DNA from 4 places in the Bradyrhizobium sp. Kon56 genome. Region 2 is predicted to be linked to each of the others. Evidence: predicted binding sites of a transcription regulator. Region 2 holds the regulator's gene; each other region holds the start of a gene.
The links. The regulator LexA, encoded in region 2, represses DNA repair genes until DNA is damaged. The targets are predictions, from matches to a motif close to TGTTCNNNNTGTGTTCNG.
Positions count from the first base shown of each region.

Region 1: AC0L3B_RS21165 (ATP-dependent helicase) is a predicted target of LexA. The motif match lies at 2,248-2,265, and genes of this name have one in related genera.
Region 3: AC0L3B_RS20670 (PA0069 family radical SAM protein) is a predicted target of LexA. The motif match lies at 2,114-2,131, and genes of this name have one in related genera.
Region 4: uvrA (excinuclease ABC subunit UvrA) is a predicted target of LexA. The motif match lies at 3,253-3,270, and genes of this name have one in related genera.

Region 1 is NZ_JBVVOU010000013.1:36,613-43,853, forward strand. Features, by position in the region: gene AC0L3B_RS21165 (ATP-dependent helicase) at 1-2,083, opposite strand, end outside; gene AC0L3B_RS21170 (DUF1328 domain-containing protein) at 2,325-2,498, shown strand; gene AC0L3B_RS21175 (thioesterase family protein) at 2,504-3,010, opposite strand; gene AC0L3B_RS21180 (FAD-binding oxidoreductase) at 3,098-4,522, shown strand; gene AC0L3B_RS21185 (hypothetical protein) at 4,573-4,935, shown strand; gene AC0L3B_RS21190 (SulP family inorganic anion transporter) at 4,942-6,609, opposite strand; gene AC0L3B_RS21195 (hypothetical protein) at 6,771-7,037, opposite strand; gene AC0L3B_RS21200 (GCG_CRPN prefix-to-repeats domain-containing protein) at 7,031-7,241, opposite strand, start outside.
Region 2 is NZ_JBVVOU010000016.1:58,720-65,960, reverse strand. Features, by position in the region: gene AC0L3B_RS23915 (molybdopterin molybdotransferase MoeA) at 1-1,134, shown strand, start outside; gene lexA (transcriptional repressor LexA) at 1,311-2,012, shown strand; gene AC0L3B_RS23905 (hypothetical protein) at 2,521-2,955, shown strand; gene AC0L3B_RS23900 (ComEC/Rec2 family competence protein) at 3,094-5,373, opposite strand; gene AC0L3B_RS23895 (DUF2171 domain-containing protein) at 5,469-5,702, opposite strand; gene AC0L3B_RS23890 (nuclear transport factor 2 family protein) at 5,787-6,173, opposite strand; gene AC0L3B_RS23885 (glutamine--tRNA ligase/YqeY domain fusion protein) at 6,193-7,241, opposite strand, start outside.
Region 3 is NZ_JBVVOU010000012.1:133,576-140,816, reverse strand. Features, by position in the region: gene AC0L3B_RS20680 (ribonuclease HII) at 1-372, opposite strand, end outside; gene AC0L3B_RS20675 (VOC family protein) at 450-905, opposite strand; gene AC0L3B_RS20670 (PA0069 family radical SAM protein) at 929-2,092, opposite strand; gene AC0L3B_RS20665 (phosphoketolase family protein) at 2,304-4,718, shown strand; gene AC0L3B_RS20660 (acetate/propionate family kinase) at 4,727-5,911, shown strand; gene AC0L3B_RS20655 (glycosyltransferase family protein) at 6,250-6,825, shown strand; gene AC0L3B_RS20650 (bifunctional helix-turn-helix transcriptional regulator/GNAT family N-acetyltransferase) at 6,889-7,241, shown strand, end outside.
Region 4 is NZ_JBVVOU010000016.1:162,160-169,400, forward strand. Features, by position in the region: partial or broken gene AC0L3B_RS24395 (DinB family protein) at 1-128, opposite strand, end outside; gene uvrA (excinuclease ABC subunit UvrA) at 175-3,156, opposite strand; gene AC0L3B_RS24405 (outer membrane protein) at 3,439-4,128, opposite strand; gene AC0L3B_RS24410 (outer membrane protein) at 4,360-5,142, opposite strand; gene AC0L3B_RS24415 (single-stranded DNA-binding protein) at 5,602-6,099, shown strand; gene gyrA (DNA gyrase subunit A) at 6,470-7,241, shown strand, end outside.

The DNA of each region.
Region 1 (7,241 bases), on a different contig from region 2:
TCAGGCCGACATGACCGAGCCGGCGCTCTTCCTCGAGGCCGGCGCGGCCCTGTTCGTCCAACGTGCGCTGGCTCGGAAACAGGCCTTCCTCCCAGCCGGGCAGGAACACGTTGTCGAATTCCAGCCCCTTGGCCGAATGCAGCGTCATCAGCGACACCGCGTCCTCGTCGGCGCCGCTGTCGCGGTCCATCACCAGTGAGATGTGCTCCAAAAACCCTTGCAGGTTCTCGAACTCCTCCATCGAGCGCACCAGCTCCTTGAGGTTTTCGAGCCGACCCGCGGCGTCCGCCGAACGGTCCTTCTGCCACATCTCGGTGTAGCCGCTCTCGTCGAGCACGATCTCGGCGAGCTCGGTGTGCGAGGTGACCTCGCGCTGGGCGCGCCAGCGGTCGAACTGGGCGACGACGTCGCGCAAGGAGCCGCGCGCCTTCGGCTTCAGCTCATCGGTCTCGACCACCGCGCGCGCCGCCTCGAACAGCGGGATGCGGCGCTTGCGGGCGTGATCGTGCAGCATCTGCACGGTGGCATCGCCCAGGCCGCGCTTGGGCGTGTTGACGATGCGCTCGAAGGCGAGATCGTCGGCCGGTGAATTGATGACGCGGAGATAAGCCAGCGCATCGCGGATCTCGGCGCGCTCGTAGAAGCGCGGGCCGCCGATGACGCGATAGGGCAGGCCGAGCGTGACGAAGCGGTCCTCGAACTCGCGCATCTGGTAGGAGGCGCGCACCAGAATCGCGATCTCGTTGAGCTTGTCGCCCTTGCGCTGGATCTGCTCGATCTCCTCGCCGATGCCGCGGGCTTCCTCTTCCGAATCCCAAGAGCCCGTTACCGTGACCTTCTCGCCGTCCTGGTCCTCGGTGCGCAGCGTCTTGCCGAGCCGGCCCTCGTTGTGGGCGATCAGGTGCGAGGCGGCGGCGAGGATGTGGCCCGTCGAGCGGTAGTTGCGCTCGAGGCGGATGACCTTGGCGCCGGGGAAATCATGGTCGAAGCGCAGGATGTTGTCGACCTCCGCGCCGCGCCAGCCATAGATCGACTGGTCGTCGTCGCCGACGCAGCAGATGTTTTTGACGTGGCGCGTCTGCTCCTTCTCCCCGCTTGCGGGGTCGCGACGAGCTTCGCTCGCGCTGAGAAGGTCGGGATGAGGGGCTGCCTCCACGAGCTCAGCTTGCTGAGAGTCCCCCTCACCCGGATCGCTCGGGCGCGCAATTGCGCTGCCGGGCGATCCGACCTCTCCCCGCACGCGGGGAGAGGCAAAAGAAGTCGGCGCTTGGGACAGCAGCCGCAGCCACAGATATTGAGCGACGTTGGTGTCTTGATACTCATCGACCAGGATGAATTTGAAGCGCTGCTGGTACTGCCGCAGGATATCCGGGTGCTCGCGGAAGATGCGGATGTCCTCGAGCAGCAGATCGCCGAAATCGGCGGCGTTCAGGATCTTCAGCCGCTCCTGGTAGCTCGCATAGAGCTTGCCGCCCTTGCCGTTGGCGAACACGGCGGCCTCGCCCGACGGCACCTGCGACGGCGTCAGGCCGCGGTTCTTCCAGCCGTCGATCAGCCCGGCCAGCATGCGCGCCGGCCAGCGCTTGTCGTCGATATTGTCGGCTTGCAGAAGCTGCTTGAGCAGTCGGACCTGATCGTCGACGTCGAGCACGGTGAAGTTCGACTTGAGCTGCGCCAGCTCGGCGTGAGTGCGCAGGATGCGCCCGCCGATGGAGTGGAAGGTGCCGAGCCACGGCATGCCTTCGACGGCATGGCCGAGCATCTGGCCGAGCCGGTGCTTCATTTCGCGCGCGGCCTTGTTGGTGAAGGTCACCGACAGGATTTCGGATGGGCGGGCGCGGCCCTGGCTCAGGATGTGGGCGATGCGCGTGGTCAGCACGCGGGTCTTGCCGGTGCCGGCGCCGGCCAGCACCAGAACCGGCCCGTCCAGCGTCTCCACAGCCTCGCGCTGCTCCGGATTGAGCCCGGACAGGTATTGCGGGCCTACCGAGGCGCGCGCACGCGCGGCGATGCCGCCGGCTGCGGGCTGGTGGTCGGGGACGCTCTGGGACGTGATCTTGCTCGGCTCGGTCATGCGAATCATTTGCCCCACGTTGGCACCGCGGGGTGGTGAAAGGGGAGCCTTCTTAACAGGGATTGGTCCCTATATGGGGCCGCGGACAGGGGTTTTCCACGTGCGCCGAAAGCCAATTTGTTCCTGTCGGTCAGGCGAATTTCCGGCTTCAGCGGCCCGGAACCATTGTTCCGAGTTGGCGATTGGTTCTGCAAGTGAGGCGCGTCAGCCGCGCCGATCGCAGACAGACATCGAAACAGAGGTTCGGATCATGCTTAGCTGGGTAGTTACGTTTCTGGTTATCGCCCTGATCGCCGGTATCCTGGGCTTTGGCGGCCTCGCCGGCGCGTCGATCGAAATCGCCAAGATCATCTTCTTCATCGCAGTCGTGTTGTTCCTGGTCTCGGCCGTTGTCGGACTGGCACGGGGTCGTAACAGGGTTTAGCGCGCTTACCGCTTCGAGGGCATCGCCACGTTCCGGCCGATGCCCTCGGGCCGCGGGACGGCGCTGTGGGCCTTGACCACCGCTGCGATGCGCTCACGGATGTCTGGGGGAAAAGCCGCCACCTTTCGTGAGCCCATGTCGATGTGAAGCGACATGTTTTCCGATGTGGCGGACAGCCATCCTTCGGTCGCGTGCCGCAGCTCCTGGAAGGTGTGCAGCCGCTTGTCGTCGGCTTCCAGCAGCCAGACCGAGACCTGCACGGGATCGTCGAGGTGGATTTCGCGCAAATACCGCACGTGGCATTCGGCGGTGAAGGTCGAGCCGCCGCGCTCTTTCATGTAGCCCGGTCCGATCCCGAGCGTCAGCCACATCTGGTCGATCGCGCGGTCGAACATCACGTTGTAATAGGCCATGTTGAGGTGGCCGTTGTAGTCGATCCATTGCGGCTCGATCTGCATGATTGACGAGCGGAACGGCACGCCCTCGATCGTTGTGGCAGCAGTCTCCGGCATGTGTCCTTCCCCAGCTATGCGTCCGGTCGCTTGACTTGACCGGTGAGATGTCCTTTGCCACGGTTCGTCTCGTCGGGAGGAACGTCCGTGGGTACGACCATCACCAATAATCCGCCGCGGCCGGCGCCGAAAGCCCTCGCGAGCGCGCTGGAGCAACTTGCCGCGCGGTTCGGCAACCGCCTCATCACCTCGCAAGCCGTCCGCGAGCAGCACGGCCATACCACCACATGGATCGTGAACCAGCCGCCGGACGGCGTGGTGATGGCGCAGGAGACTGCCGACATCCAGGACGTGGTGCGGATCTGCGCGAAAAACGGCGTGCCCGTCATCGCCTTCGGCACCGGCACCTCGCTCGAGGGCCAGGTCAACGCACCCGCCGGCGGAATCTGCATCGACCTGCGCGACATGAACAAGGTGCTCGCGGTGCATGCCGAGGACCTCGATTGCGTGATCCAGCCCGGGGTGACCCGCAAGGCGCTCAACGAGCATCTGCGCGACCAGGGCCTGTTCTTCCCGATCGACCCCGGCGCGGACGCTTCCCTCGGTGGCATGGCCTCGACCCGCGCTTCCGGCACCAATGCGGTGCGCTACGGCACCATGCGCGACAGTGTGCTGGCGCTGAAAGTGGTCCGCGGCGACGGCGAGATCATCACGACCGGCACGCGTGCGAAGAAATCATCCGCCGGCTACGACCTGACGCATCTGTTCGTCGGCGCCGAGGGCACGCTCGGCATCATCTCGGAGCTGACCATCCGCCTGCGCGGCATCCCCGATACGATCGCGGCCGGAGCGGTGTCGTTCGAGACCGTGCACGGGGCGTGTCAGGCCGTGATCCTGGCGATCCAGACCGGCATTCCCGTGGCGCGCATCGAGTTGCTCAACGCCGCGCAGGTGCGGGCCTGCAACGCCTATTCGAAGCTGACGCTGCCGGAAACGCCGCTGCTGCTGATGGAATTCCATGGCAGCGAGATCGAGGTCGCCGAACAGTCCAAGGCCTTCGGCGAGATCGCCAGGGATTGCGGCGGCGGCGATTTCTCCTGGACCACCAAGCCGGAGGACCGCACAAAACTGTGGCAGGCGCGGCACGACGCCTATTGGTCGGTGAAAGCGCTGCGGCCCGGCGACAGCATCGGGGTGGTCGCGACCGACGTCTGCGTGCCGATCTCGCGGCTTGCCGAATGCGTCGGCGAGACCGAGGAAGATCTCAAGCGCCTCAACCTGTTGTCGCCGATCGTCGGCCATGTCGGCGACGGCAATTTCCACTGCTCGCTGGTCTGCGACACCAACGATGCCGACGAGATGGCGCGCGGCGAGGAGTTCATGCATCGGCTGGTCGAGCGCGCGCAGGCGATGGACGGCACCTGCACCGGCGAGCACGGCATCGGTCAGGGCAAGCAGAAATACCTCAAGGCGGAGCTCGGCCCCGAGGCGATCGACGCGATGCGGGCGCTGAAAAAGGCGCTCGATCCGCAGAACATCTTCAATCCCGGGAAGATCGTACCGGAGGCGTAGCGCGCGGCGTGGCCGCCGTTTATGCTCGCTCCCTCACCACGGAGCAGGCAATGCAGTGGTTCGCGCGCAAGACGCGTCAGGACGTCTGGGACGAAGCGATCGAGCGGCCGCTCGGCGACATCGAGGCCGCCGAGCGCATCCGTGCGATCTGTGACGCCGCTGCGGCGAGCGCGGCAGGTAGCGCGCGCAGCGACAAGCGCGACAGCGAGCGCTACGAGCGCGCGGCGAAAGTCGCGATGGAAATCGCGATGAAGATCTCGGATGGACTGATGCGCGACGACGCAGTCCGTCGCATCGTCGATCTCTGCATGAAGGCGAACGACCTCAAGACGGCGCAAATCCTGTTTCGCGCGATCCATGCCAGCTGGATCCGCGAAACGATCCAGCGCGATCACCCGCCATTGGCGCAGTGAGCCCAGTTATCGCGCCAACTTCCGCACGGCCTCGTCGACGCTGTGGAAGACACGCTCTCTCGGCAGGGCGTCGAACAATCTAAACCGCTCGAACGCGTCCTGCGCGCGCACCGATTCCAGCCGGGCCAGCGCGACGGTGACGCCCTGTTCGCTGCACGCCCTGAACACGTCCAGCAGGATCTGCGCGGCGGTGAAGTCGATCTCGACCATGCCGCTCGCCTCCAGCACCAGCAGCTGTGGCGGCGTCGTGCCGAGCACCTTGATCACGTCGCTGCGAAAGCCGGGCGCGTTGAGGAAGGACAGCGGCGCCTGCAGCCCGAGCACGGCGACGCCGGCGATGCGCTCGCCGGCGATGTGCGGATGTGCCGGCCACCAGATCGTGGTGCCCGGCACGCGCTCGAACTCGACCAGCCGCGCGCGCGTCGTGCTCCAGATGCCGTGCAGCAGCGACAGCACGATGCCGAGGAACGCGCCTTGCTGGATCGGCAGCACGATGATCAGCGCGGCGGTGGCGGCGATCAGCAGGAATTCGCTGGGGGATTGGCGATAGATCGTGACGATCTGCTTCACGCGGATGATGCGCAGCGCGACGAACAGCAGGATGCCGCCGAGGGCTGCGTCTGGAACGTGCTGCAGCAATCCCGTTCCAAACGCGAGCAGCGCCAGCACGATCGCAGCGGCGGCGAGACCCGCGAGCTGCGATTGTCCGCCGGTCTCGGCGACAATGCCCGTCCGCGGCGGGCTGGCGTTGACCGGAAACGCGCCGAACAGGCCCGACAGTACGCAGCCTACGCCCGCGCCGAGAAAATCGCGATCGACATCGGCCGGCTTGTCGGGATCGGACGGGAATGAGCGCGTCGTCGCCGCGGTCTGCACCATCACCACGACCGTGATGACAAAGGCGAGCGGCACGAGGCGGACCCATTGCTCCGGTGCAAGCTCGGGGAAGGCCGGCCGCGGCAGCGTCCCCGGCACGAGGCCTACGACATTGACGCCCTTGCTCTCGAGGCCGAGCGCGATCGTGGCCAGGGTCGCGGCGACGAGCCCGATCAGCGCGCCCGGAATTTTTGCGCTGATCTTCTCGGCGGCGAAGACCACGGCCAGCACACCGAAGCCGATGCACAGCGTGAAGGGATTGCTGCGGCCGAGCTCGCTTGCGAGCACACCGATGCGATCGAGCGTCGGCCCGCTTGGCGAGTCCAGACCCAGCACGCCCGGCAATTGCGACACGATGATGTGGACGGAGATGCCGGCGAGGAAACCGACCATGACGGGCACGGACAAGAGATTGGCGATGCCGCCGAGGCGGAAGGCGCCGCCGGCCAGCATCATTGCGCCGACCATCAGTGCCAGTGCGATCGCGAGGCCCTGATACTCAGGCGAGCCGGCGGCGGCCAGCGCCGCCAGCCCGCCGGCGAAGATCGGCGTGATCGTGGAATCGGCGCCGCAGGACAGGAAGCGGTTTCCGCCGAGCATCGCAAAGCCGAGCGATCCCGCCATGAAGGCGAAGAAGCCGATCTGCGGCGCGAAGCCGCCGAGCCGCGCCGTGGCCATCTGCTCTGGGATCGCGATTGCCGCGAGCGTCAGGCCGGCCATCAAATCGCCCGGCAGCGAATAGGACGCGAGTGAGCGAAACAGCGGCCATGATGTTGCGGTGTGAGCGTCCTGCGCCATCAGCAGCGAATCCCCGAAGTGTTCCGTTGGCCGACCAGACCACAGCTGCCGGTCGTCGGCAAACATGGGGTTGCCGGCCTCGCCTGTATATCGTGCGACACCGCAGGGCTCGGGCACTTATCGCGTCTGCGAGCCCCACGCGCACTCCCGCGAGGCACGCCCTATGGCTTCGACGCCTGCGCCTGCTTCAGCGCGCTCTTGCAGCCATCCGACAGCTGGTTGAAATGCTCGATCATGCACTGCTTGACGCGGCCGCCTCCCGGCATGATGCCGGAGCACAGCGCGCGCATGTCCGCGGTGCACGCTTGGCGTATCTCCTGTCGCGGTTGCTGGGCGGACGCGGCGCCCGCGGACGATATCGCGACCAACGCGGCGATGATGGCCGCGATCGCGCGTCGCAGCTCCCGTAGCTGTACAGGTCTCACCATGCGCAGACCCTCCGCACGCCGAATGGCGTGCTGGTCCACCAACAGGCCCCAGGATAGGGAGGCGCCGCATAGGCATAGGGTGGATGGGCGTAGGGCACGATGGTCCGCCGGCACAGGCCGTTGGCCGTCAGGTGCCAGCCGGGTCCGCAGCCGCCGCTGACTTCGGTGAGGCCGTCGGACATGCCGGGGTGAGGGCTGGGGGTG
Region 2 (7,241 bases):
CTCGACGAGGCCTACCATCGCGTGCTCGCGCGTGACGTCGTGGCGCGGCGCACGCAGCCGCCGCAAGCGATGTCGGCGATGGACGGCTACGCGGTGCGCGCGGCCGACGCCGCGACGATCGATTCGGAGCTCACCGTCATCGGCGAAGTCGCAGCGGGCCGACCGTTCGAGGGAACGGTCGGAGCCGGCGAGGCCGTGCGGATCTTCACCGGCGGCGTCGTTCCCTTTGGCGCGGACGCCGTCGTGATCCAGGAGGACACGGTCGCCGCCGGCAAGCGGATCACGATCAAGGAAGCCGCAATCGCCGGCCGGCACATCCGCCCCGCCGGCGTCGATTTCCGCGAGGGCGACGTGCTCCTGCGCAAGGGAAGCCGTTTGACCGAGCGAGACCTCGCGCTCGCCGCCGGGATGAATCATCCGCACCTTGCCGTTGTCAGGCGTCCGAAAGTCGCGATTCTCGCCACCGGCGACGAGCTGGTGATGCCGGGCACCACGCCCGGCCACGGCCAGATCGTCTATTCCAACGGCTACGCCCTGCACGCGCTCGCCCGCAGCGAGGGCGCCGAGACCATCGACCTCGGTATTGCCGCCGACACGCTGGAGGCGACCACCGCCGGCATCCGCCGCGCCCGCGAGAGCGGCGCCGACGTCCTGATCACGACCGGCGGCGCATCGGTCGGCGACCACGATCTGGTCCAGCAGGCACTGCGGGACGAAGGCATCGCGATGGCGTTCTGGAAGATCGCGATGCGGCCAGGCAAGCCAATGATGCACGGGCGACTCGGCGCAATGGGTGTGATCGGCCTGCCGGGCAATCCCGTATCGTCCTACGTGTGCGCTTTCCTGTTCATGGTGCCGCTGATTCGCGCCCTGTCGGGCCGTTCAGTGATTCACCATCGCCGTGAACGCGCCGTGCTCGGCCGCGACGTCGGCGCCAACGACCAGCGCGAGGACTATCTGCGCGCGCATCTTGAGGAGCGTGACGATGGCACACGCGTCGTTGTTCCCGTCAATCATCAGGACTCTTCGCTGCTTGCGAATCTCGCTGCAGCACAGGTACTTCTCGTCCGCGCACCATTCGCGCCGAAGGCCGAAGCAGGCACGGCTTGCGAAGTGTTGCGGCTCCCCGTCTGAGCGCCCCCGCAACGCGCGTTCCGCGCACTTTGCTCTGTTCACGGTAAATTAAGCAGTTGCGGAACATGTATCGAACATATAGTGTCTGTTCATGATTTGTTTCGAGCATGCAGCGGCTTATGGCCGAATTCAGCGTCTCGGAATCGGACGACATCAACCGGGGGACTTTGGTCGAGATGTTAACGCGCAAACAATACGAGCTTCTGCGGTTCATCAGTGAACGTCTGAAGGAAAGCGGCGTGCCGCCCTCCTTCGACGAGATGAAGGATGCGCTCGATCTGCGCTCGAAGTCGGGCATCCATCGCCTGATCACGGCGCTCGAGGAGCGTGGCTTCATCCGACGCCTGCCCAACCGCGCCCGTGCGATTGAAGTCATCAAGCTGCCGGAGCTCCAGGCAGCCGCTGGCAGCCGCCGCGGCTTCACGCCGAGCGTCATCGAGGGCAATCTCGGCAAGGTGCGTGCGAGCGCGAGCCTGCCCGCTGACGAGGGCGAACGTCCCGTCGCGGTGCCGGTGATGGGCCGCATCGCGGCCGGCACGCCGATCGAGGCGTTGCAGACCCGCAGCCATACTATCAGCGTACCGCCTGACATGCTCGGCTCGGGCGAGCATTACGCGCTGGAAGTGCGCGGCGACTCGATGGTCGAAGCCGGCATTCTCGACGGCGACATGGCCCTGATCCAGCGCAACGAGAGCGCCGATACCGGCGACATCGTGGTGGCGCTGATCGACGACGAGGAAGCGACGCTGAAGCGCTTCCGCCGTCGCGGCGCCTCGATCGCGCTCGAGCCCGCCAACGCGGCCTATGAGGTCCGCATCCTGCCGCCCAACCGGGTGAAGATTCAGGGCAAGCTGATCGGGCTTTACCGGAAGTACTGATACCGGGAGTCTTTCTATCGGCAGTACTTCATATCGGAAGCACTTCATGCCGGAGGTGCTTGGCGCCTCGCGCGCTTCCGATCGGCATCGCCGGTCAGAGATTGGAGCGGATCATCGTCCGCTCCGGCTGGATAGCCTTTCTGGTTCTGCACAGACTATCCGGCCCCTCCTCCAACGCTGGCTCCTCGCCACGCCGACGAAGCAGCACCGCTTCAAGCAGCACCGCTTCAAGCAGCACCGCTTCGCGGCTCGGTTGTTCGAGGAAACAGCGACCAGCGGTCAAGTTCGGCCGTTGCAGCCAAGTTGGCAATGTTCGCGTACGCGCCTCCCGAATGCATCGCGGCGAGCTTTGTTCCTATTGAATTCGGGAAAGATAATGTGATCGCGGCTTGCGGAAGCCAGCCGCAGATTTGCCCACAACCAAGCAGAGCGTTCGTGCTTCCACTCTGATAGAGGCCTGCGCCTCGATAAGAGACGCGGGTTGCTATCCCAGCATGAGGAGCACCCGATGTGTGACTACAGCCTACATGCCGTCGCGTCGCGCCCCGCCGAAGTCGGCGAGACGATCGTCACGACAAGCTTCCGCGGCACCTCGACGCGCGGCTTCGCCTCTGCAGCCGATCCGTCTGTTGCCGTCTGCCTGCTGCCGGGGACGGAGCTCGCCTTCGCCGACGACGTCCGCTACGACAATCGCTGGATCTGGACGCGCACCATCAATTCCCGCGTGGGCAAGTTCGGCAAGATCGATCCGCACGTTCCCGACCGCCATCATGATGCGATCGAATTCCCCGACGGCAAATACGTGCTGGTGACGCAGCTCGTCGAAGGCCAGCGCGCGACGGTGCTGCAACTGCCGGTGACTCAGTCGGTCACCGAGCGCGAGCACAAGGCGCAGATCACCGCCGACAGGCAGCCGACCGTCACGCACCTGCCGATCGGCTGACAGAGCCGCCCTCCGGCTACGAAGTCGGAGGTCAGGATTAAATCGCCATCGCCGGCCGTGGCCGGCGAGATGGTGTGGTTTGCACCCCGCTAATCCGAACGGACGCACCGAACCACTGCGTTGCTCCGCACCATCAGATCAATCGACGGCTTGCAGGTCGGTGTCCGCCGGCGTTGCGTCCTTGATGCGAGGCGCGGTCGACTTTGGCGCGAGGCTGCCGTCGAAATCACCCTCGCCGGCGCCGGCCGGCAACCAGGGGCGGCTCGTGCCTCTCGCCCTCACTGCCTGAACCACAAAACCGTCACCACGCTGCGTCAGCGCCAGCGCGCTCTGGCTGGCGAGCCGCTGCCGATCGACCACCATCGCCGCGCAATCAGGCGGTGCGGGACGAGTCGTCACCACCAGCGCGGCCCGACTGCAATCGTCCGCGAGAGCGTCGACGCGCAGTGCCAGCGCGACCAGCCTCCCGTCGGCCAGTGGCGTCACGCAGCCGGATTCGTCGCAGGACACGCCATCGGCAAGCGAGGCTCTGCCCGCATCGCGCGGATCGGCGTCGGCAGCGAGCCATTCCTTGAGCAGAAAGCTGTCCTTGTTCGTCCTGATCAGGTGCAGATATCCGTCCCTGCCCCGCACCGCGACGCTGGCGCCATCCCCGGCAATCAGGATGTCGGGCTGCCGCGCCGACAGTCCCCAGAGGATCGCTGCCAGCAGCACCAGGGCGCCGGACCAGCGCAGCGGCGTGCGCAACAAGCCGAGCACAATGATTCCCAGGCTCGCCGCGATCAGCGGCGCGATCCCGAACGCCGGGATGCGGCCCACCGCGCCCGGCAAGGCCGCGACCCAGCGCGAGACCGCGACCATCCACTCGATGCCAATCCCCATCAGCCACCAGAACACGCTGTCCAGCCCGAACGGCGCAGCAAGCAGCCCCAACAGCCCCGCCGGCATCACCAGCGCAGAGACCACCGGCATCGCGCCGAGATTGGCGAGCACGCCGAACGGCGTGACACGGTGGAAATGAAAGGCGGCATAGGGCGTCGTCGCAAGTCCCGCAATCAGCGAAGCCATGAACAGCATCGCAATCTCGCGCCCACCCCACATCGCAATGCGCGCAGTCGCCGAATTGTCCGGCGAGGCAAACAAATTGGGCATGCCGATCTGCACCAGTGCGACCAAGCCGAGCGTTGCCGCAAACGACATCTGAAAACTCGGATGCACCAGCGCTTCCGGCGCGACCGCCAGCACGATCAGCGCAGCCACAGCAAGCGTGCGGAAGGTGATGGCGCGGCGATCGACCATCACCGCGATCAGCACCACCGCCGTCATGAAGAACGACCTTTGCGTGGCGACCTCCGCGCCCGACAGCAGCAGGTAGAACGCAGCGGCGACCAGCGCGGCGGCGGCCGACCATTTCTTGATGGCGAAGCCGGCCGCCAATCCGGGGATCAGAGCGAGCAGCGCGCGCACCGCGAAGAACACGACGCCGGCAACGACGGCCATGTGATAACCGGAGATCGAGAGCACGTGGCCGAGGCCGGAGATGAACATCGCATCGTTGACGGGCGTGGTGATCGCATCGCGCCGCCCGGTGAGCAGCGCGGTCGCGATCGCCCGATTGTCGCCGTCGAGCGTCGCCCGGATGCGGGCATCGATCGCATCGCGCAGGCCTTGCATGAAGGCCGCGTAACGCAGCCGTAAGCCGCCGGTCTCAGGCGGCGACGCCACCGTGATGGCGCCCATCGCGAAGCCGGAGGCGCCGATGCCCTGGAAGAACATGTCACGCGAAAAGTCGTAGCTGCCGGGCCGCACCGGCGCGAGTGGCGGCATCAGCCGTGCCTTCAGCTGAACGAAGCTACCGACCTCCGGCGCGGTGCCCTTGCGGACCGACAGGCGCACGCGCTCGAGCCTGACGTCGCTGCGCTGCGCCTCCATCGCCGTGACGCGCAGCACGAAACGATCGGTACGCTCGCGGATGTCGCGAGCCTCGACGAAGCCCGACAACGACACCGAATAGAGCGCCCTTGCCAGCACCGGGTGGGCGATGCGCGCCGTCTTCCAGGTTGCGACGGCAAAGCCGGCCGCGACCGCCGCGATCATGATGGCCGGGGCGAACAGCCGGCTCCGCCGCAACAGAGCCGCGCCAAGCAGGAGCGCGATGGCGGTCGTGGCAACGACCCACAGCACCGGCTCATGATCGGCAGAGAAATAAAGCGCGATGCCGCAGCCAAACGCGACGGGCACCCACGGCAACAGCCGCCCGGCGCCCGCCTCGGCGCGCAGCCAGGCGCGGAGGGTCTCGGCCAGCGATGTCCAGAGGTCGAGGCCTGCAGGCGCGAGGCCGCCCGCGGACGCGGCGCGGCCCGCGGGCCACGTCCCCGCGATCCCCTGCGATCGTACCGGCCGGCCCGGCTCCGCCATTCCCTGCACTCGATGATACGCAACGAAGCCAGAAGCTACCGGAACGTGCAGGTGGGCGGATAGCGGTACGGATCAGGAACGAAGGGGCGCGGCCGCTACTTTTCCTCTTCCATCGTCACGGCCACATCCGCCTTGGCCGACAGCCTGACCTTGTTGCCCTCGATATCGGCGACGAGGCCCTTGTCGATGAAGTGATGATGGCCCTTGTGGCTGCCCTCGCCGCTGTCCTTCTTGGTCAGCTTGATGCGATTGCCTTCGACCTTGTCGACGGTGCCGATGTGGACGCCGTCGGCGCCGATCACTTCCATATGCTCTGCGATGTTCTGCATGGTGGGTTCCTTGTTGGACCCACCCCAACGCGCGGGGAGCACGTTCGTTCTCTCACGAGAATGACGAAGCCGTGTGCCCGCTCGTCAGATCAGCGGCGCCTGCGACGAAGCATGGTGATTGACGATCTTCCACTCGCCGTCCTCGCGCATGATGACCCAGCTCATCTTGACCGAGAAATCGGGGCGTTCGCCGGCGAGATCGAACGAGATGGTCGCGGCCATATTGATCAGATCAGGACCTGCCTGCGCCGCCGTCACCTCGGAAAACACCGCGCTCGGCTTGCGCCAGCGCGGCAGGCCGTTGAAATAGTCTGCGACGCCGGCCCTGCCCCGGTAGAGCTTTGGGTTGGAGCCGAAGAAGAAGGCATTCCTCGCATAGAGCGATGAGAGCGCGGCCGCATCGAGCGTGGCGAAGCCGGCGCGCCATTTCGCGATGATGCCGGAAACGATAGCGTCGGCTTCGTTGCTCATTGTGGTCTCGCAGCTCTTTTCAGCCTTTGGCAACTTCCTTCGCGAACGTGTCGCGCAGACCGATAGTCCTGGAAAATACCGGTCTGTCGGACGTCGGGTCCTTGTCGCGCACGAAATAGCCCTGGCGCTCGAACTGCATCGGCTCGGTCGAATTGCTTTCCGCGACCGATGCCTCGACGCGGGCATTAGCGAGAATTTCCAGTGACTGCGGATTGAGGTCGGCGGCGAAGTTCGAGGCGTCCGGGCTCGGTTTGGCAAACAGCTGATTGTAGATGCGGATTTCCGCGGGCACGGAAGTCGCCGCCGGCAGCCAGTGCATGGTGGCCTTGACCTTGCGGCCATCGGGCGCGTTGCCGCCCTTGGTCGCGGGATCGTAGGTGCAGCGCAGCTCCACCACCTCGCCGGCATCGTTCTTGATCACGCCGGTGCACTTGACGAAATAGGCGTAGCGCAGCCGCACTTCGTTGCCCGGCGACAGACGGAAGAACTTTTTCGGCGGGTTCTCCATGAAGTCGTCCTGCTCGATATAGAGCTCACGACCGAACGTGATCTTGCGGGTGCCGGCGGAGGGATCATCCGGATGGTTGATCGCCTCGAGCTCCTCGGTCTGCCCCTCGGGATAATTCTCGATCACGACCTTGAGCGGCTTAAGCACCGCCATGCGCCGCTGCGACGTGCGGTTCAATTCCTCGCGGATGCAGAATTCCAGCATGCCGACGTCGACCACGCTATTGGCTTTCGCAACGCCGATGCGCTTGACGAATTCGCGAAGCGCGGCCGGCGGCACGCCGCGGCGGCGCATGCCCGCCATGGTGGGCATGCGCGGGTCGTCCCAGCCCGCGACATGGCCCTCGCGGACGAGCTGGGTCAGCACACGCTTGGACAGCAGCGTGTAGGTCAGGTTCAGCCGCGCGAATTCGTACTGGTGCGGCTTCGAGGGCACCGGCAGCTTCTCGATGAACCAGTCGTAGAGCGGCCGATGGTCCTCGAACTCCAGCGTGCAGATCGAGTGCGTGATGCCTTCGATGGCATCCGACTGGCCGTGGGCATAGTCGTAGCTTGGATAGA
Region 3 (7,241 bases), on a different contig from region 2:
CGAGACCTGGGCGGTCGCGCAGATCTTGCCGAACAGCCTTTCGCGCTCCTCGGCCGTCAGGCGCTTGGAATCGTCGATGCCGCGCGGGATGCGGTCGGGATCGAGAATCACCGCCGCCGCCACCACCGGACCGGCCAGTGGCCCCCGGCCCGCCTCATCGCAGCCCGCTACCGGCCAAACGCCGCGCTTGATCAGCGCGCGCTCACGGCGGAAGCTTGGGGCAACGATGATGGCGCTCTTTGTGCCGGCCAGCGCCTTGGCGATTTTTTTGGGCGCAGCTTTCTTGTTCTCAGGCGCAGCCTTCTCGTTCTTAGGCGCAGCCTTTTTGGGCGCGCCTTTGGCCGGCTTCTTGGCGGATTGATCCCGAATCATGGCCGGGATCGTGCGCAAGCGGCATGGCCTGCGCAATCGGGAACCTCGAACAATTCCCGTTATTCAAGCCAGCCGCCCTATTCCGCCAGATGCACCCGCCGGTCCTCGCCGACGTCGATGCCGGGCGCGACCACGACCTCCCAGGGATGGCCGTCAGGATCGGCGAAATAGCCGGAATAGCCGCCGTAGTCGGTCTCATGTGCTGCCTTCAGCAACGCGGCTCCCTTGCTGACGGCGAAGACCAGCACCGCATCCACCTCCTCACGCGCGCGGCAATTCCAGGCGAGCGTCATGCCGCGGAACGTCGATGGCCTCGGATGATCAGGCAATTTGGCGTCGACCGCGAGTTGATCCCAGGGAAACAACGCGAGCACCGGACCGCCGGTGTCATAGAACGCAACGGTCTCGCCGGTTACCTTGAGCCGGCGCGAGAAACCGAGCGCGTCGTAAAAGGCAATGCTGGCGCGGATGTCGTTCACGCCCAGCGTGATGACGGTCAGCCGCGGGATAGGAGCTGGCGGTTCCTTACTCATAGACGCCTCTCTCACTTCGTCCCTCAGAACAGGCTGAGCTGATCGCCGTTCCGCTTCGGCTTGGCAAAATGATCCGTCGTCAGCTTGGCGCGCCGTTTGTTCAGCCCGAGCCTGTCGCAAGCGATCTCGAAGCGGCGGCCGATGGTCCAGGCCATCGGGCCGGTGCCCTTCATGCGCTCGCCCCATTTCGCATCGTAGTCACGGCCGCCGCGCATGTCGCGGATCAGCGTGAAGACGTGGCGATACCGGTCCGGATAGTTCGCCATCAGCCATTCCCGAAAGAGATCGCGCACCTCGAGCGGCAACCGCAGCAACACGTAGGAGGCCTCCTTGACGCCGGCATGGGCGGCGGCATCCAGGATGCGCTCGATCTCGGAATCGTTCAGCGCGGGGATCACGGGCGCGACCATGACGGTGGTCGGAATGCCAGCCTCGGAAAGCTGCTTCAGTGCCTCCAGCCGCTTCGGCGGCGTGGACGCCCGCGGCTCCATGGTGCGCGCTAGTTTCGGATCGAGCGAGGTCACGGAGATCCCGACCTTGGCGAGGTTGCGTTTGGCCATTCGCGCGAGAATGTCGATGTCGCGCACGACCAGCGCCGACTTGGTGACGATCCCGACGGGATGGCCGGCGCGCTCCAGCACCTCCAGAATGCCGCGCATGATTTTGCGCTCGCGCTCGATCGGCTGATAGGGATCGGTGTTGGTGCCGATCGCGATCATCCGCGGCTCGTAGCCCGGCGCCGCAAGCTCCTTCTCGAGCAACGCCGGCGCCTCGGGCTTCACGAACAGCTTCGACTCAAAGTCGAGCCCCGGCGACAGGCCGAGATAGGCATGCGTCGGCCGCGCGAAGCAATAGACGCAGCCGTGCTCGCAACCGCGGTAGGGATTGATCGAACGATCGAAGCCGATGTCGGGAGATTCGTTGCGGGTGATCACCTTGCGCGAGGTGTCGATCCCGACCGTGGTCTTGAACGGGGGCAGTTCTTCAAGGCTCTGCCAGCCATCGTCGAATGCGACGCGCGCCTCGGCCTCAAACCGGCCGCTGGCGTTGGACTGCGCGCCCCGGCCTCGCCTGCGCTGGCGGTCGATGGCGACCGCCAGCTCAGGGAAGTCAGAAGGCGCACCCGCCGGCTCGGAGGGCGCCGTGACCGGCGGGTGCTTGAGAGCATGAGAGGATGCTGGACTCATGAAGCCAAGATAGCATGCCAAAGGAACAAATCAAGAACACAAACAAAAAACGTGAAAACAACCCCATGCACAGTAGAGCTGCCCAAATTTCGGGCGGGGGTTTTTGACTTCACGCAACACCAGCGTGACCACGATTCCGTTTGATCACGGGAGGGATCGATCGTCGCGGAACATGGTTGATGACGATCGTTGGGTGAAGGTCGGCAAGAACATGACAAATCAACAACAATTGGCCGCAGCGAGCAGCAACCTCGATCTGCTCGACCGCTATTGGCGCGCCGCGAACTATCTCTCCGTCGGGCAAATCTATCTCCTCGACAATCCGCTGCTGCGCGAGCCCTTACGGCCCGAGCACATCAAGCCGCGTTTGCTCGGCCATTGGGGCACGACGCCCGGTTTGAACTTCATTTATGCCCATCTCAACCGCGTCATCCGCGCGCTGGACCTGAACGTGATCTATGTCTGCGGTCCCGGGCACGGCGGCCCCGGCATGGTCGCTAACACCTATCTCGAAGGCAGCTACAGCGAGCTCTATCCCGATATCGCGCGCGATACCGAGGGGTTGCGCAAGCTGTTCAGGCAATTCTCCTTCCCCGGCGGCATCCCGAGTCACGCGGCGCCGGAAACGCCGGGCTCGATCCACGAAGGCGGTGAGCTCGGTTACGCGCTGGTGCATGCCTATGGCGCGGCCTTCGACAATCCCGACCTGATCGTCGCCTGTGTCGTCGGTGACGGCGAGGCCGAGACCGGCCCGCTCGCCGCGTCCTGGCACTCCAACAAATTCCTCAATCCTGCGCATGACGGCGCGGTGCTGCCGATCCTGCATCTCAACGGTTACAAGATTGCCAATCCGACCGTGCTCGGCCGGATGCGCGACGACGAGATCCGCGATCTCTTCCGCGGGCTCGGCCACGAGCCGCTGTTCGTCGAGGGCGACGATCCCAAATTGATGCACCGGGCCATGGCAGACGCGCTCGACGTCGCGCTCGTCAGCATCCGGTCGATCCAGCAGCACGCCCGCGACGGCCGCAAGAGCGTCGAACGCCCGCGCTGGCCGATGATCGTGCTGCGCAGCCCGAAGGGCTGGACCGGCCCCAAGGAAGTCGACGGCAAGAAGGTGGAGGGCTTTTGGCGGGCGCATCAGGTGCCCGTCGCGAACTGTCGCGAGAACCCGGCGCATCTGAAGATTCTCGAAGACTGGATGCGCAGCTACGAGCCGGAAAAGCTGTTCGACGCGAACGGCGCGCTCATTGCCGAGCTCCAGGCGCTCGCGCCCGAAGGCAATCGCCGCATGGGCGCCAATCCGCACGCCAATGGCGGCCTTCTGAAGAAGGAGCTGAAGCTGCCGGACTTCCGCAGTTTCGCCGTCGAAGTAGCGCAGCCGGGCGGCGTCGTGGCGGAGGCAACCCGCGAGCTCGGGAAATTCCTGCGCGACGTCATCCGCCTCAACACCGAGGCCCGCAACTTCCGCATCATGGGCCCGGACGAGACTGCGTCGAACCGGCTCGATGCGGTGTTCGAGGCCACCGAACGCGTCTGGATGGAGCCGACAAAACCTTACGACGTGCATCTCGCCCAGGACGGACGCGTGATGGAAGTCCTGAGCGAGCATCTCTGCCAGGGCTGGTTAGAGGGTTACCTGCTCACGGGCCGGCACGGCTTCTTCTCCTGCTACGAGGCGTTCATCCACATCGTGGATTCCATGTTCAACCAGCACGCCAAATGGCTGAAGGTGACCCGGCATCTGCCGTGGCGGCGACCGATCGCCTCGCTCAACTATCTGCTCACCTCGCATGTCTGGCGTCAGGACCACAACGGCTTCAGCCATCAGGATCCCGGTTTCGTCGATCTCGTCGCCAACAAGAAGGCCGACATCGTCCGCATCTACTTCCCGCCGGATGCCAACACGCTGCTGTGGATCGCCGATCACTGCCTGCGCACCTATGACCGCATCAACGTCATCGTCGCCGGCAAGCAGCCGGCGCCGCAATGGCTGTCGATGCAGGAGGCAGCCACGCATTGCGCCGCCGGCATCGGCATCTGGAACTGGGCCGGCACGGAAGACACGAATGGCGAGCCCGATGTCGTGATGGCCTGCGCCGGCGACGTGCCGACACTGGAAACGGTCGCTGCCGTCGACCTGCTGCGCAAGGCTCTGCCCGAGCTGAAGATCCGCGTCGTCAACGTCGTCGACCTCATGACGCTGCAACCCAGGGAGCAGCACCCGCACGGTTTGTCCGACCGCGACTTCGACGGCCTGTTCACGCGCGACAAGCCGGTGATCTTCGCCTATCATGGCTATCCCTATCTGATCCACCGGCTGACCTATAACCGCACCAACCACGCCGGCATGCACGTCCGCGGCTTTGCCGAGGAAGGCACCACGACGACGCCGTTCGACATGGTCGTGCTCAACGAGCTCGACCGCTATCACCTCGCGATCGAGGCGATCGAGCGCGTGCCGGGGCTCGCGACCAGGGCGGCGCAGGTGAAGCAGCAATTCCGCGACAAGCTGATCGAGCATTCGCGCTATGTGCGCGAATACGGCGAGGACATGCCGGAAATCCAGGAATGGGTCTGGCAGAACAGCGCCGGCGGCAACACGCCGGCAGAGGCAGGCGACTGAGGGGAGCCATGTCGAACACGGTTCTCGTTCTCAACTCGGGATCGTCGAGCATCAAATTCGGCCTGTTCGATATCTCGGCGGCCGAGCCCGCCCTGCTCTGCAAGGGCCTGCTTGACGAGCACGAGACGAAGCCGCGGCTCGTCGTGAAGAGTCCCGCGGGCGAAGACCTGTTCGAGAAACGGAGGGAAGCATCGGATGCGGCCAGCGATCATCTGTTCGCCGACGTGCTCGGCTTCATCGAGGATCGTTTCGGCGACCATCGCTTGCGCGCCGTCGGCCATCGCGTCGTCCATGGCGGTCCGGACTATTCCGCTCCGGTCGAGCTGACGGAGGATGTCACCGCAAAGCTGCAAGCGCTGACGCCGCTGGCGCCCCTACACCAGCCGCGCTGCCTGGCTCCGGTCCGCACTATCACGGCGATCAGGCCCGACCTGACGCAGATCGCCTGCTTCGATACCGCTTTCCACCACGGCATTGCGCCGCCCGCCAGCCGCTTCGCCATTCCGCGACGTTATGAAGAGCGCGGCATCCGGCGCTACGGATTTCATGGCCTCTCGTTCGAATATGTCGCGGGACGGCTCGCCCGAATCGCGCCGCAGCTCGTGGCGAAGCGCACTGTGATCGCGCATCTCGGCAACGGCGCGAGCCTGTGCGGCTTGCGCGACGGCCGCAGCATCGACACCACGATGGGACTGACGCCGCTCGACGGGCTGGTGATGGGCACGCGCTGCGGCAGGCTCGACCCGGGCGTGCTGCTCTATCTGCAACAGTACGAGAAGATGTCGGTCGAAGATGTCCAGCACCTGCTCTACCACGAATCGGGCCTGCTCGGCGTCTCCGGCATCGCGTCGGATATGCGCATGCTGCTTGCGAGCCGCGAAGCTGCGGCGCGGGAGGCGGTCGAGCTCTTCACCTTCCGCGCCGCGCAGGAGGTGGCGGCGATGGCGACAACGCTTGCAGGGCTAGACTGCCTGGTCTTCACCGGCGGCATCGGCGAGCATGCCAGCGAAATCCGCAGCGCGATCGGTGAGCGTCTCGACTGGCTCGGCGTGCGCATCGATGCCGCTGCGAATGATGCGGCGCGCGAGCGCATCAACGATGGCGATAGCGCAGTCGATGTCTTCGTCATTCCAACGAATGAGGAACTGATGATCGCACGACATTGTGCGGCGGTGCTGCGAACAGCGAGTTGACCGGCGTTCATTCGAAGCCCTCGTCAGCAGCGTGGTTGCACGTTTTCCCGTCCTCGCGCTCGTTCGCTATCGCATCCTCCTCTTGCATGATTGCGAACGGCCGGCGCGCCGCGCAATATTGCGGCTCACCTCCGGATTAATACGGACAGGACAGGCTGGGGCGACACATTCGGCAATATCGCCGCCCCGTACGGGACATATTTGGATGCGAGGGCTGCAGCGGTTTACCATCGTCTGCCGAGGCGCGGCCGGAAAGTTGCACTCGGCAGCGCCATGTTTTATCACGCCCTCATAATGAGCTACGCTTCTCCCGAAGTGTGGACAGTGAAGCTTCCATCATGCTGAGCGTCATCATTCCGACCGAAGGCGTCGAGCAGACGGCCGTCGCAACTCTGGCCGCGCTGGTACCCGGTGCCGCCGCAGGCGTCATCCGGGAAGTGCTCCTGGTCGACGGCACCCGCAATGGCGTCATCGAGCGCGTTGCCGACGTCGCGGGCTGCCGTTTCATCGGCTTCGAAGGATCCACTCAAGGCGCCGCGCTCGCCGCCGGCGCACTCCAGGCCCGTTCGTCCTGGCTGATGTTCCTGCCCGCGGGCGCCGTGCTGGAAACCGGCTGGATCGAGGAAACCACCCAGTTCATCCAGTCCGTCTCCACCAGCGGCCGGGATCGTGCGGCCGTCTTCCGCTATGCGCGCTCGCCCTACGCCGATGCCGGCTTCCGCCACATCCTCCGGGCCCTGATGCGCAAGCTCGTCGGTCCCTTCGGCGATCAGGGACTTTTGATCGCGCGTGATCACTACGACCGCATTGGCGGCTACCCGCCCCAAGCCCGCCACTCCGAGGCACGGCTGCTCCGGCGGCTCGGCCGCTCGTCGCGGATCATGCTGCGCAGCCGGATCGTCATGGTCGGCTGAGGCACCTCGATACTTGCCAAGGTCAAATAATTATTTGACAATGGCAAATATCGGAGGTGACCCATGTCGTTCAATCCTACCGACGACCACATCGCAGCGGTCCGCGCCTTCAACCGCTTCTACACCCGCAAGCTTGGCGTGCTCGACCAGCACCTTGGCAAGAGCCCGTTCTCGCTCAGCGAGGCCCGCGTGCTCTACGAGCTCGCGCAACGGGACGACCTTGCCGCCAAGGAGATCGGCAACGAGCTTGGCCTCGACCCCGGCTATCTCAGCCGGATCGTGCAAAGCTTCGACGAAAAGGGCCTGATCACCCGCAGGGCCCTGCCCGCGGATCGCAGGCAGTACCAGCTCAGCCTCACCGCCAAGGGGCGCCAGGCCTTTGCCAAGCTGAACCTGGGCTCGCAAAATGAGGTCGC
Region 4 (7,241 bases), 100 kb from region 2:
TCAGCGTGCGTTGCAGGCTCGGAAAGAAGCCGGTCCGCTCGGCTTCGAAGTCGGCCTGAGACAGCGCCGCGCAAGCGGTGAGCAGCCTGGGCGAACGCACGATAGGTTTGCACAAGTCCGGCAGGCAAACTCAGTCTCCCTCAGACAATGTGTCGGCCGCTCCCGCGGCGTAACCTACTCGGCCGCCTCGCTCGCCGCGCGTCTCCGCTTCGGCTTCCGAGCCTTCGCCAGCACCGGCGCCAGGAACTTCCCCGTATAGCTCCGCGGCGCTTTTGCGATGTCCTCTGGCGGGCCCCAGGCGACGATCTCGCCGCCGCCATCGCCGCCTTCGGGGCCGAGGTCGATGACCCAGTCGGCGGTCTTGATCACTTCGAGATTGTGCTCGATGACGACGACCGTGTTGCCCTGCGCGACCAGTTCGTGCAGCACCTCCAACAGCTTCTTGACGTCGTGGAAATGCAACCCGGTGGTCGGCTCGTCCAGGATGTAGAGCGTGCGGCCGGTGGCGCGCTTTGACAGCTCTTTTGCGAGCTTGACGCGCTGGGCTTCGCCGCCCGAGAGCGTCGTGGCCTGCTGGCCGACATGGATGTAGTCGAGGCCGACGCGATGCAGCGTCTGGAACGTCTCGCGTACACGTGGGACCGCCTTGAAGAACTCGGCCGCTTCCTCGACGGTCATGTCGAGCACGTCGGCGATGCTCTTGCCCTTGAATAGGACCTCCAGCGTCTCGCGGTTGTAGCGCTTGCCCTTGCAGACGTCGCAGGTGACGTAGACGTCGGGCAAGAAGTGCATCTCGATCTTGATGACGCCGTCGCCCTGGCAGGCCTCGCAGCGGCCGCCCTTGACGTTGAAGGAGAACCGGCCGGGCTCGTAGCCGCGCGCTTTCGACTCGGGCAGGCCGGCGAACCATTCGCGGATCGGCGTGAAGGCACCGGTATAGGTCGCGGGGTTGGAGCGCGGCGTGCGACCGATCGGCGACTGGTCGATGTCGATGATCTTGTCGATGTGCTCGAGGCCCTCGATGCGGTCGTGCGGCGCGGCGCCTTCGCTGGCATTGTTCAGCTTGCGGGCGATCGCCTTGTAGAGCGTGTCGATCAGCAGCGTCGACTTGCCGCCGCCGGAGACGCCGGTGACGCAGGTGAACAGGCCGAGCGGAATTTCGGCCGTAACGTTCTTGAGGTTATTGCCGCGCGCGTTGACCACCTTGATGGTGCGGCGATGGTTCGGCGGGCGCCGCTCGGGCACCTCGACCTCGAGCTCGCCGGTGAGATATTTGCCCGTCAGCGAGTTGGGGTTGCGCATGATCTCGGCGGGCGTGCCTTCGGCGATGATGTTGCCGCCATGCATGCCGGCGCCGGGGCCGATGTCGAGCACGTGGTCGGCGAGCAGGATCGCGTCCTCGTCGTGCTCGACCACGATCACGGTGTTGCCGAGGTCACGAAGTCTCTTGAGCGTGTCGAGCAGGCGCGCGTTGTCGCGCTGGTGCAAGCCGATCGAGGGCTCGTCGAGCACGTAGAGCACGCCTGTCAGGCCCGAGCCGATCTGCGAAGCCAGCCGGATGCGCTGGCTCTCGCCGCCGGACAGCGTGCCGGAGGAGCGGGAGAGTGTGAGGTAGTTGAGGCCGACATCGAGCAGGAAGGTAAGGCGCTCGCGGATCTCCTTGAGGATGCGGCCGGCGATCTCGTTCTGCTGAGTGTTCAGCGCCTCCGGCACGGTCTCGAACCACGCGCCGGCGCCCTTCACCGACATCTCGGAGATGTCGCCGATATGCTTGCCGCCGATCTTGACGCAGAGCGCCTCGGGCTTGAGCCGAAAACCGTGGCACGCCTCGCAGGGTACGTCGTGGAAATACTTCGCCAGCTCCTCGCGCGCCCACTCGCTCTCGGTCTCGCGATAGCGGCGGTTGATGTTGGTGATGACGCCCTCGAACGGCTTCTTGGTGTCGTAGGAGCGGACGCCGTCCTCGTAGGAGAACTTGATCTCGTCCTCGCCGGAGCCATGGAGGATCGCGTTCTGCGTCTTCTTGGGCAGATCCTTCCATTTGGTGGTCAGCGTGAACTTGTAGTGCTTGCCGAGCGCAGTCAGCGTCTGAATGTAATAGGGCGACGAAGACTTGGCCCAGGGCGCGATCGCGCCCTTGCCAATGGCGAGCTCCTTGTCGGGAATGACGAGGTCTTCGTCGACATGCTGCTCGACGCCGAGGCCGCCGCACGCGGGACAGGCGCCATAGGGGTTGTTGAACGAGAACAGCCGGGGCTCGATCTCGGGGATGGTGAAGCCGGACACCGGGCAGGCGAACTTTTCCGAGAACAGCATGCGCTCGGGTCCGCTCTTGTCGTGGATCTTTGCGGTCTTCTTCTTCTCTTCCGCGGGTGCTGCCGCAGCCGGCGCATCCGCGAATTCGATGACGGCGAGGCCCTCGGCAAGTTTCAGCGCGGTCTCGAAACTTTCGGCGAGGCGCTGGCCGATGTCGGGGCGCACCACGATGCGATCGACGACGACGTCGATGTCGTGCGGGAATTTCTTGTCGAGAACAGGGGCTTCGGCGAGCTCGTGGAAGGCGCCGTCGATCTTGACGCGCTGAAAGCCCTTCTTGAGCCATTCGGCAAGCTCTTTGCGGTACTCGCCCTTGCGGCCGCGCACGACCGGCGCGAGCAGATAGAGGCGCGAGCCCTCGGGCAGCGCCAGCACGCGATCGACCATCTGCGAGACGATCTGGCTCTCGATCGGCAGGCCGGTGGCGGGCGAATAGGGCACGCCGACGCGCGCCCACAGCAGGCGCATGTAGTCGTAGATTTCGGTCACCGTGCCGACGGTGGAGCGCGGGTTCTTCGACGTCGTCTTCTGCTCGATCGAGATCGCCGGCGACAGGCCGTCGATCTGGTCGACGTCGGGCTTCTGCATCATCTCCAGGAACTGGCGGGCGTAGGCAGACAGCGATTCGACGTAGCGGCGCTGGCCTTCGGCGTAGATGGTGTCGAACGCGAGCGAGGATTTGCCGGAGCCCGACAGCCCCGTGAACACCACCAGCTTGTCGCGGGGAATCTCGACATCGACGTTCTTGAGATTGTGCTCGCGCGCGCCACGGATGGTAATTGCGCGCAGGTTTGATCCCACGTTCTGCTGTTGGCGCTTCGCCTTGATCACTTCATCCATCCGGGTTGCCCTCAAGGAATCCCAAAGGCGCGCGATCGCGCCAACAAAAAAGGCGCGCTTCGCCCGGAACCGGGATCGGCGCCGATGGGGTTGTCAGCGAACGTAGGAAGAACGGAGACGGATTTCCAGTGGGACTTGCGAATCGTCAACGGATTGTTGGCGCACTGGCGGCATCTGGCAGGAGCAGGGTGGAACTGCGCGGCAACGTGCCCGACAAAACAAAAAGGCCGGCACAAGGCCGGCCTTTCGTAACGCGGATGGCGTTGGGGCTAAGTACTGAACTCAGTACTTGGCGACCACCGGGCCCCCGAAGTGATAGTTCACGCCGACCTGCACGGTGTGAAACTCGAGCGTGCCGGAGGGCAGGGCGCCCGAGAAGTAGGTCTCGCCGCCGAGGCTGCGAAAGAGGTACTCGCCCTTGACCGACCACTGCGGAGCGAAGAACGCTTCGACGCCCGCACCGACGGTCCAGCCGGAGTGCCACTTGCTGTCGGAAACGGTCACGCCGAGCGCGCTGACGCTGAGCTTGTTGTCGATCCAGGCGTAACCACCGGTGCCGTAGAACAGGACGTTGTTGACGGCGTAGCCGATGCGGCCGCGCACGGTTCCCATCGCATCGGTTTTGGAGCTGAGGGTGGTGCTGACGAGGCCGAAGCCGGGGACGGCAACGGGGCCGGTGACCGACGCGCTGACATCAGCCCAGGAACCATCGGCCTCGACGCCGAGCACGACATTGCCGGTCTGCCAGTTGTAGCCGGCAGTACCGCCGACGAAGCCGCCCTTCATCTTCGGGTCGGTCGAGGAATTTTCCCAAGCGCCGCCACCGACGATACCGAGGTAGAAGCCGGTCCAGTTGTAGACCGAAGCCATGGCCACGGGGGCCTTGGTGTAGGGGCGCGCCGCGAGATCAGCGGCCGAAGCCGGGGCAGCGAGAGCGAACAAACAGGCCGAAGCCAACAAAACCTTTTTCATTTTCAACTAATCCCAGTCCCAGTTTCTGATTGTGCCTTCCAAGATAGGGAAGGGCATCGGACTCACTTGCCCAACTGATGCCGTACTTACACCAGTGAAGCCGCAAGTTGTGTCACTCAAAAGCAACAACGGTCGGAAAACGGAACGGTTATTGACCGATTAATATCGGAGGACTGCACAGCAAAAGGCCGGCGCAAGGCCGGCCTTCGAAGTGCGATATGTCCAGCGCGATCAGTACCTTGCGATGGCCGGACCGCCCCAGCGATAGTTCAAGCGGACCAGGCCCATGTCTACGTCCTGGCGAATCCGGTCGCTGCCGAATACCGCACCCGCGGGCGTTGTGAAGCCGATCGTGCGATCGCCAAGGAAGATGTGGTCGTACTCAAAGCCCAGCGACCAGTTCGGGGCGAAGCCGAATTCCAGACCGGCCCCGACCGTGCCACCCCAGCGAGTCTCCCGGGCCGAAGCCAACAGCGCGCCCGCGCCGGGCGTACCCGCAGCAGCGTAGATGTCGTACTTGTCACCGACGACGGCGGCGCCGCCCTTCACGTAAAGCAGCACGTTGTTCCAGGCGTAACCGACCTGACCGGTGATGAGACCGAAAGCGTCGATGCGGGAACGGTTGCGATCACCCGTCACCAAAGCGGTACCAGGGAAGAGGGTGCTCACGTTGTCGCCCCGGAAATCAGCCCAGTTGCCCTGGCCTTCCAGACCGAACACCCAATTGGCGGACTGCCAGCGATAGCCGATCTGGCCGCCGACGGTGCCCCCTGTTGCATTGTGACAGCCTTCGCCGACGAGAACGCCGGTCGCGGGCGTGACGAAGTCCCAGCACTTGTGGCTGGAGCCACCGCCGCCGTTGATGCCGATGTAGAAGCCGCTCCAGTCGTAGATGGCGGCAACCGCCGGCGGCGGGGCTTTGGTGTAGGGACGCGCGGCCATGTCCGCCGCGCTTGCGGGAGCCGACAAGCCCATCGCCACTGCACCGATTGTACAAATAAGAAGCTTATTCATTGCCAGTCTCCCCAGGTTTCGTCCGCTTCTTATGTCCCCGAAGCGGCTGATCAGGCGCGAGGGCCCATATGAACTAAGTCCGAGGCAACCGTAGCTCTACGGAGCGGCAGAGTCCGTCTCCCAAATGCAACAATACCGGGGCAGTGCGAGTACCCATAACTTGCTGAATGTTAAGTTCTTTCTTCCATTTTTGGGAACCTACAAAGGTTCCAATCGACGTGTGCCTTTCCGCAACACATTTGGCCGATCGATCCCACGCCTTCAGATCTGTCTTCGCCAAGAACAAATCTGGAACGAACCGGAGGTCGATGCTATATGTGGGGATAACCGGAAGGGTGACGGCCTGATCGTCGTCCGCAAGTGTTCGGCGAGCGTATAGGGTCGCCTCAACAGGCACGGCGGAACGCGGGAGCGGACCGGCCTTCTTGAATTCAGTGGCATTCGGAGCGGAGAGCGGAGATGGCGGGAAGCGTCAACAAGGTCATTCTGGTTGGAAATCTCGGCAAGGATCCTGAAATCCGCCGCACCCAGGACGGGCGGCCGATCGCCAATCTGAGCGTCGCGACCTCGGAGACGTGGCGCGACAAGGCGACTGGCGAGCGCAAGGAAAAGACCGAGTGGCACCGCGTCGTGATCTTTAATGAAGGGCTCTGCAAGGTCGCCGAACAGTATCTGAAGAAGGGCGCCAAGATTTACGTCGAGGGTGCGCTCCAGACCCGCAAATGGACCGACCAGAGCGGTGTCGAAAAGTACTCGACCGAAGTCGTGCTGCAGGGGTTCAACTCGACCTTGACGATGCTGGACGGTCGTAGCGGCGGTGGCGGAGGCGGCAGCTTCGGCGACGAGCCGGGCGGCGATTTCGGCTCCTCCGGTCCGGTCAGCAGCGCGCCGCGGCGCCCTGTTGCCGCCGGCGGCGGTGGCCGCAACAGCGACATGGACGACGATATCCCGTTCTGAGCGATTCCGCTCCAAGAACGCGGCGCCTGATGCGGACGCCCGGCCGGATGGGCGGCGCTTCTCATCTCATGTCAGAACATCCCACTAATCGACAGGACGGGCTCGGCATTTCCGGGCCCGCTTCATGTTTGGGGTGAGCTCGGATTGCGGCTTGGCAAACGCGCCGACGCGGCAAGCTCACCGCGCGGTTTTCCACGCGTGAGCGGCGATTTTGCAAGGCCGATGCGAGTGCTGTCCGAGACACCGCTCGCAAGGGCTTAAGTTGTTGGAAAAATAGGCGGAAAAAGCGCTTCCCAGAACGCCGCGAGGGTGGTTATCAGAGGCTCGATGCGCTATATGATTCCCAGATAAAACCTCACCGGATTTCCCCTTGGCTGACGACGACGACAAGCCCGGCGACCAGCCGGCGCAACCCTCGGATATTCGCCCCGTCTCCATCTTCGAGGAGATGAAGAAGTCCTATCTCGACTACGCCATGAGCGTGATCGTGGCGCGGGCGCTGCCTGACGCCCGCGATGGCCTGAAGCCGGTGCATCGCCGCATCCTGTACTCGATGAACGAGCAGGGGCACACGCCGGACAAGAAGTACGTCAAGTCCGCCCGCGTGGTCGGTGACGTCATCGGTAAATATCATCCGCATGGCGACCAGTCGATCTACGACGCCATGGTCCGGATGGCGCAGGACTTCTCCATGCGCGTGCCGCTGATCGACGGCCAGGGCAATTTCGGCTCGGTCGACGGCGATCCCCCGGCTGCCTATCGTTATACCGAAGCCCGATTGACGAAGGCGGCGCTGGCTCTGCTGGCCGACATCGACAAGGACACGGTCGACTTCCAGCCGAACTACGACAACAACGAGACCGAACCGTCGGTCTTGCCAGCCAAGTTCCCGAACCTTCTCGTCAACGGCGCCGGCGGCATCGCGGTCGGCATGGCGACCAACATCCCGCCGCACAATCTCGGCGAGGTCATCGACGCCTGCGTCGCGCTGATCGACAACCCCGCGCTCACCATCGACGAGCTCATCAACATCGTGCCGGGACCCGACTTCCCGACCGGCGGCGTCATCCTCGGACGGCAGGGCATCCGCGCCGCCTATCACCTCGGCCGCGGCTCGGTCATGATGCGCGGCAAGGTCGCGA